DNA from 2 places in the Shewanella sp. JNE2 genome. Region 1 is predicted to be linked to the other one. Evidence: predicted binding sites of a transcription regulator. Region 1 holds the regulator's gene; the other holds the start of a gene.
The links. The regulator sigma-54, encoded in region 1, starts transcription at its own class of promoters, with help from an activator protein. The targets are predictions, from matches to a motif close to GTTGGCACGNNNNTNGNNT.
Positions count from the first base shown of each region.

Region 2: MZ182_RS13730 (FlgO family outer membrane protein) is a predicted target of sigma-54. The motif match lies at 2,002-2,020, and genes of this name have one in related genera.

Region 1 is NZ_CP096169.1:725,001-729,178, reverse strand. Features, by position in the region: gene lptC (LPS export ABC transporter periplasmic protein LptC) at 1-332, shown strand, start outside; gene lptA (lipopolysaccharide transport periplasmic protein LptA) at 319-873, shown strand; gene lptB (LPS export ABC transporter ATP-binding protein) at 870-1,601, shown strand; gene MZ182_RS03275 (RNA polymerase factor sigma-54) at 1,705-3,180, shown strand; gene hpf (ribosome hibernation promoting factor) at 3,209-3,496, shown strand; gene ptsN (PTS IIA-like nitrogen regulatory protein PtsN) at 3,499-3,942, shown strand; gene rapZ (RNase adapter RapZ) at 3,939-4,178, shown strand, end outside.
Region 2 is NZ_CP096169.1:3,070,490-3,074,667, forward strand. Features, by position in the region: gene flgM (flagellar biosynthesis anti-sigma factor FlgM) at 1-61, shown strand, start outside; gene MZ182_RS13720 (flagella synthesis protein FlgN) at 64-489, shown strand; gene MZ182_RS13725 (LPP20 family lipoprotein) at 846-1,295, opposite strand; gene MZ182_RS13730 (FlgO family outer membrane protein) at 1,292-1,924, opposite strand; gene MZ182_RS13735 (flagellar assembly protein FlgT) at 2,208-3,374, shown strand; tRNA gene MZ182_RS13740 (tRNA-Arg) at 3,430-3,505, shown strand; gene MZ182_RS13745 (hypothetical protein) at 3,721-4,178, shown strand, end outside.

The DNA.
Region 1 (4,178 bases):
ATTTCACTCAACCTGTATATCTTGTTTATCCTGACCAAGGCAAAGCACAATGGCAGATCAGAGCGGATCAAGGACAACTCAACAAAGAAACAGGCAAGGTTGTATTAGAAAATAATGTTATTATCGATGCCATTAGCCCTGAAGAGCCGATACAAACCTTATCGACTAGTTTTTTAGAACTTGATCTAAACACTATGATAATGACCTCTGACCGTATCATTTACGTCACAGGGAAAGATTTTAATATCCAAGGGCAAGGCCTTTATGCGGACCTGAACGCGCAGGAAGTCCAATTGACCAGTCAGGTAGTAGGAACCTATGAAGCAAAATAAGATATTACTTGCCAGCTTAATGCTGATAATGAGCATGAGCGTTTATGCAAAAGTCGCAGATCTGCAGCAAGAAGTTAAAATTAAAGCCGTTAGCCAAACCGCAGATATCAAAAACAACCAAATCATCTTCTTTGGCCCAGTAGAAGTCACACAGGGTTCAATCAAAATCCAAGCGGCCCAGCTTCGCGCCTTTTCTGCCGATGGTGAAACCAGCAAAATCTTAGTTGCAACGGGCAACCCCGCGACTTACACCCAAATATTAGATGATGGTCGCCCTGCTTCCGCCAGTGCTAAAGAAATTCGCTATGAAATGGCGACAAGAACATTAACACTGACAGGTTCGGCCTCCCTCGATCAAGCGGGCAGTCAAGTGACAGGTAACCTCATTCGTTACAACATCATTCAACAAAAACTGATCGCAGAAAGCACAGGGAGTGGTGATGATCGCGTGATCACTATCATCCAACCTGAAAACTATCAGGATGATCTCAAAACCCAAACACCCGCAGATAAACCTGTGAAAGAGCAGGATTCTCAATGACCCAAATCACCCTAAGAGCACAAAATCTCGCGAAGAGCTACAAAAACCGCCAAGTTGTTAAAGACGTCAGTCTGACAGTCAAAACCGGCCAAATTGTTGGCTTACTCGGCCCAAATGGTGCAGGTAAAACCACGACCTTTTACATGGTGGTTGGGTTAGTAAAAAGCGATAAAGGCCATATTTTTATCGACAATGATGATTTAACTGCAGACCCTATGCATCTTCGCGCCCGCAAAGGAATTGGTTACTTACCACAAGAAGCCAGTATCTTCCGTAAGCTGACCGTTCACGACAATATCATGGCGGTATTACAAACCCGTAAAGAGCTAAAAGACGAAGAACGCGAAGAAGAACTGGAACACCTACTCGAAGAGTTCCATATTACCCATATTCGCGATAGCCAAGGTATGTCCCTTTCGGGGGGTGAACGTCGCCGAGTTGAAATTGCCCGCGCCCTCGCGGCCAATCCAAAGTTTATTCTACTCGACGAGCCTTTTGCGGGCGTTGATCCGATTTCCGTCATCGATATCAAAAAAATTATCGAACAACTTAAGAGTCGTGGCTTAGGCGTACTTATCACAGACCACAATGTCCGAGAAACATTAGACGTATGTGAACATGCCTACATAGTAAGTCATGGAAACCTGATTGCCGAGGGAACTCCTGCAGAGATCTTAGACAATCAGCAAGTTAGGGCTGTGTACTTAGGTGAACAATTCAGGCTATAGTTACTCCAGCGGAGTCTATAGCCTAAAATTATCGCGACTAGACTCCACTCACTGATAACAAGCGGCCTCATTCAAAAATAATAACGTAGGGATCAGCGGTAACATGAAAGCGTCACTCCAGCTCAAACTGGGCCAACAGTTAACCATGACGCCACAGTTACAACAGGCGATTCGTCTGTTGCAGCTCTCGTCATTGGAATTACAACAAGAGATCCAGCAAGCCTTAGACTCTAATCCTCTTCTTGAGCTGGAAGATGAGCAATTTGACGCACCTACAGAACGCAACCAGAATTTATCAGACACCGATTTCAGCGAATCAAGCCCACTGCCCCCCGAACAAGATAGCTCCACTGTTGATACCGCAGAATCCTTGACCAAAGAATCTATGCCAGATGAACTGCCCATGGATACCACTTGGGATGAAGTATTTACCGCCTCACCCAACTCAGGTTCGGGTGGCAGTAGAGAAGACGATATGCCCTTTCAGGGGGAAACCAGCGAGGGCCTGCATGAACATTTAGAATGGCAAAAAAACCTCACCCCCTTCTCTGAAACCGATCTTGCCATTGCCACTGCCATTATTGATGCCATTGATGATCAGGGCTATCTCACCCAAAGTACTGAAGATATTCTCGAAGCGATGGGAAATCATGAGATTGAGTTAGACGAAGTCGAAGCTGTACTTAAACGTATCCAACACTTTGATCCTGTTGGTGTTGCAGCAAGAGATCTCAGCGAATGTTTACTGATCCAGCTATCCCATTTTTCGCCGGACACACCACATCTCGAAAATGCCCGCATGTTGATCAAAGATCATTTAGATCTGATCGCTGCTCGCGATTTTAGGCTGTTAATGCGTAAAACCAAACTGAAAGAAGATGAACTTCGGGATGGTATCGCACTGATACAAACGCTGAACCCTCGCCCAGGTTTGTTGATCACACCGATGGATGAAGAATATGTGATCCCAGATGTGTCGGTATCGAAGAAAAATGGCCGTTGGGTGGTAGAACTCAACCCAGATTGCATGCCCAAAATCAATGTAAACCAGCAATATGCCGCCATGGCTCGCAGCACAAAAAGCCAAGCAGACAGCCAATTTATTCGTGGCCATCTGCAGGAAGCCAAATGGTTTATCAAGAGCTTAGAAAGTCGTAACGACACCTTACTCAAAGTGGCCAATTGTATCGTTCAATACCAACAAGGCTTCTTTGAGTACGGTGAAGAAGCTATGAAACCTATGGTACTTAACGATATAGCCGAAGCGGTTGAAATGCATGAGTCCACCATCTCACGGGTCACAACTCAAAAATACATACATACCCCTAAGGGACTTTTTGAACTAAAATACTTCTTCTCAAGCCATGTCGGGACTGACGATGGCGGTGAGTGCTCATCCACAGCAATCAGAGCCTTTATTAAAAAACTGGTTGCCGCGGAAAACCAGAAAAAACCATTAAGCGACAGCAAGATGGCACAACTTCTGGCAGAACAGGGAATAAATGTTGCGCGCAGAACCATTGCGAAGTATCGAGAAGCAATGCTTATTCCCCCTTCCAATCAGCGTAAAAGTTTATAGCCTACTATGGATATCGGAGGACGTTTCTATGCAAATAAAGCTCATTGGACACCATATCGAGATTACTGAATCGTTACGGGCATATGTAGAGGAAAAATTTTCAAAACTTGAACGCCATTTCGAACAGATCCATAATGTGCACGTTGTGCTCAATGTTGAGAAAATGCAACAGATTGCCGAAGCGCGAATCAACCTCACCGGTGGTGAAGTTTTTGCAACTTCAGAGCATACTGACATGTATGCTGCCATAGACGTCCTGATCGATAAACTTGATCGTCAGGTTATTAAACACAAAGAGAAGTTAACAAAACACTAATAATGGAACTTTGTACCATACTGAGGCCGGAGTGCACTACCTGCGCCACTCCGGGCAGTAAAAAAAAGGTACTGGAACTCATCAGTGACTTAGCCGCTGCCCAGTACCCCACCCTCTCATCTCAAGAGATCTTCGAAAGCCTTGTGGCGCGCGAAAAGATGGGGAGCACAGGTATAGGTAACGGTATCGCCATTCCACATGGTCGATTAACCGATATTACACAACCCATTGCAATACTCGTAAAATGTGAGGAACCGATAGCTTTTGACGCTATCGATAAGCAACCTGTTGATATTTTGTTTGCACTGCTTGTGCCGGCGGATCAATGCCAACAGCACCTAAGCACGTTGTCGTGCATGGCAGAAAAGCTAAGTGATAAACAAATATTAAAACAACTGCGTAAGACGCATGATGAAACGGAACTCTATCAGGTAATCACTGGATGAAACTGGTCATAGTGTCAGGCCGCTCTGGCTCAGGCAAATCTGTCGCACTTAGGGTGCTTGAAGATCTCGGCTATTACTGTGTCGATAACCTTCCCTTGCCACTAATAGGCAGTTTGCTTGAGCAACTCAAAGGCAGTAACGATCTTGTCGCCATTAGTGTCGATGTTCGTAATATGCCAGAGCAAGATAAAGTGCTGGTTCAGCAGCTTTCTAACCTGCCAGCAGGGACGGAGATT
Region 2 (4,178 bases), 2.2 Mb from region 1:
AAAACTGGCCGCCAATATTGCTAGTTTTGAAGCCGAATTAAGTGATCTTAATAAAGAGTAACTATGACAGAAGTAGCTAAACTGGTTGATCAGCAACACGCCCATTTGGCTGTTCTAAAGCAAATTATACTCAAAGAAAAAGGCGCTTTGGTTGACCAAAACGCCGATTTGCTGTTGTCACTCGCAAATGAAAAATCACAATGCCTCAAAACACTTAAAGCCAATGATGAATTGCTGGCCAACCATAGCGACCAATCTCAGCTCACGCAGCAACCTCACCTTAGCCATAAAATGGCAGAAGTTAAGCTGGCATTGGTCGAATGCAAAGAGCTAAATGAGCAAAATGCCAGTTTAATCGACATGAATTTAGCGAGTTTAAATCGCTTTGCTCAAGCTCTACAAGCAAGTCGTAACGCCACTAGCTTGACCTATAACGATAAAGGTAAAACCTCAACAATCTCAAGTTTAGGTAATGATTTAAAAGCTTAATCTCTATTTCAGCTAGTCTCTCTCTCGCAAAATAATCGCCTGCAAAATCAATAACCTAAAAAACCGCGCAAATGCGCGGTCAATGTGTTTATAAGAAAGGGATTGATACGAAAGATTGACGTTTTACGGTGATATAGGACAAAACTTTTCCCACAGGATCTTTTCAACACAAACGCTCAATCACAACAGAGATCCAGCTAAAAAGTTTAGCTGATATGCACTTACCTTCATGCACGCAACTCCTCATTTGAGTAGCATAACTCCGCTTTTTGCTTCGCGATCAAAAGCTCCAAAAGCGTTAGTATTTTAGACGCAAAAATTTGCCAAAGTGAAATCAATATTTGGGTATGACATGCCTAAAAATACGTGACTTCTTTAACTTTTTGTGGACGGTTTTGTTGTTGATAAAGAGCCCAAACTTGAGAAAAATCAAGTTCTAACTCAGTAACATAATGCTCACCAGCGGGATAGCTTTTTACCACTTTAGCCCCGCGAATAACGCCAGATACTGAAGCCTTTACATTGTCATCCGTTAACATCCAATCACTCACACTGCTATTCGCCGTGATCTTTTGACCATAAACTTGTTCCGCCAATTCACGATAAGCCACTATTTTTGACGCTTGCATCGCCATTAACACTTTTTGAGATTGTTCCTTAGCAGGCTGTGTCGCTAATGGCGCATAGCCTATGGCTGTTAATTTGGGAAAACTGGGTGGAGGCACATCTTCCCACTGTACATATCTGTCTTTTGTCACACAGCCACTAAATAAAAGTGTTGCAACGAGTAAAAGGTAATGTCTCATTTTCCATCTCCCAACACACGAACCTCATTCATGCCTGAACTTGATTGCCTATATAAAATACCATTCTGTGAGACCACTTGTTCTGATGCCTGCATATAATTGGCCATTTCTTTTTGGGTAACATAAGTTTGAGACGCAGAAACCACGCGATTGTTACTGATATTCACGATACGTGTATTGATTGCCATGCCATTTGTTGTGGGGCTCATCGTCGATACGACTAAATGTTCAACGGGGAGATTGTTTGATAACTTTTGCCAATCCCGCGTCAAAATAAAGTCACCATTTGCGGTCACCCTTAAGCCATCACCAAGATTTAAATCTACAACATTAAATTGAAAGCTATGCAGTGATGTCATTAATCCTTGCTGTAACTGTTGTGCCATTGCATTAGTGTTGTTCATATCCCCCACCAACACAGGTGTTGTAACTACTATGGGTTGATCTGAACGGAGTGCATCATTTTGTTTAACTAACTCTGTGACAATTCGCTGAGCTAAATGATTAATCGTCGATGTTGGCGGCAAGCCATTGCCATCAACTAAGCTAGGTTTCGGAGGCACAACGGATTTAGCAACGCATCCACCTAACACTATTAGGATTAAGGGAATAATGACACGTTTTAACATTGGGCAGACCTCGTCTAAAGGAATTCTTGGCCATTTAAATGATAATTAGGCCACAGCTACAACACAGGAAATATCAAATGCAAATACCAGACCAAGACAGCAAATTGCCATTGGGATTATATCCATAGCTACTTTATCGGCAGTCATTAGTAAAACTTTATCTAAAGTCCCCTTTCAATAAGGCATGAAACTTGCTTTCTAGTCTAATAGCGTTGTCTGTCAGTAAACTGGCTAAATTAACAATCTCGTCATTCGTGATGGCACAGCATTAAGGACTGAATTGATGCACATATTAAGATCCGCTTCTATCATTAGTTTGAGCCTTACTTTACTTTCAATGTCTGTACAGGCTGAATGGATCGAAGCCAGTGGTGAGGCCATGATTATTAATGGCAATATAGCCCAAGCTAGGGAAGAAGCCATCAATCAGGCAGTAAGTTATGCAACGCTTAATACAGGCATAAGAATATCCAGCGAACAACAAACAACTAATGGCAATCTCACCCAAAGCAGCTTTGCGATAAATAGAAATGCCCAAGCAATCAGCATTCAACTGGTCAATGAGCGGATCCAAGGCCAAAGAATATATGTTTCCCTACGACTTGATCTGAATGAAGACCCTACGCAGCAATGTCCGAATGGGCAATTAAAAGCGGCTATTTTAATACCTCAAGCGCAAATAAAAGATCGCACCCAGCTTAGATACGGTCAACTCTCAGGGTTTGAAGAAATTATCTCCGAAAAATTGAGCCATAATATCGATAGCTATTCATCTACGAGTTTTAGCCACCTACATGCTAAAGAAAGACTCGATATTACCCAAGATTTAGTCGATATTCGAGGATATAGGCTACCAAATTGGTTGAGCGAAATAACCGACAGCCAATATATTCTTCAGCCACAAATTATTGATATTTCGACAGATCCAGTTAAATCAACCTTCCTCGGCATCTGGGATGAAGCCCCACAAAGACAATTTCAATTCAAACTTAATCTCTACCACGGGATCAGTGGAGAAGAAGTATGGAGTAAAAGTTACAGTACCTCTGCCCCATGGGAGTTTGAAGAACAAGCCGTAGTATCGCCTAATAGTGAAAGGTTTTGGCGCTCGGCATATGGCAGAAATATCAATCAATTAATGCAGCAAGCTACTCAAGATTTGGATAGCACACTCAACTGCCGTCCTTTACTCGGCCAAGTAGTGAGTCGCCAAGCTGATAGGATAATATTGAATTTAGGCAGAAAACATGGCATTCGTGTTAACGATAAATTCCAAGTAGTATTACAACAGAACTTGCCAGACAGACTCAATGAAATGCGTCCTATCGCGACAAAAAGTCGCGCCACTGTCAAAATTGAACAAGTCAGTGAAGAAAGCTCAACCGCGGTGCTTGTAGACCAAAATGCTGTCTACAACGTACAGATAAACGACATCGCGATTAAGATTTAAGCAACTAAATCATAAGCCTTTTAATCACAGATAAAACCAGTATAATCACTCTCGTCTCTTCATAGCTCAACAGGATAGAGCAGCCGCCTCCTAAGCGGCCGATCGGGGTTCGAGTCCCTGTGGAGAGACCATAAGTCACTTTTTATATATAAAATTCAGTAATTTACGAAAAGCAAAAAATCCTGTGCCGCCTATGTGCCGCCATAGGAATGACGTTTTTTAGAATTTTTTTTCGTAACATTTTCAAAAATCCCCGTTTTGCCCTGTTCATCTCAGTTATAGACTTTTCGCTTCATTTCTAATAGTTTTCTTATAGCCATAAAACTAGAAAATGGACATTTAACGAATGGAATCTTTCGACCTCAAACACCATGAAAAAAAAGATAACTGTGAAAAGGTCAAGAAAAATGAAACCTCAGGCATCCTCTACCAAGAACAAAATCCAAACCTAGATTTACTTGGTAAATTTGTAGTTTCAATCGCCAACTATGATTGGCTGGAGGAATTGTATAAACGCTACATTTCCGACGGCCCTGAACCTAGCATAGACACCTACTCGGAAAAATTAATTGATGTTCTATCTGGTGTTGAAAACATTCTCATCGAAATAGAACAAATTAATGAGTACATTGCATCACAATATTTCTCAACTCTTGAAGAAGCACCTATCGTCAAACTAGAGCATGATCAAAGTAAAATATTACATTTCGAATCGGCCGAAACATTGGCTGAAGCATTTAGTAATTTTGAAAACATTAGTGACTTTGTTGAAGTCTTTTCAATGATTCCAACTGATGCAGCCGA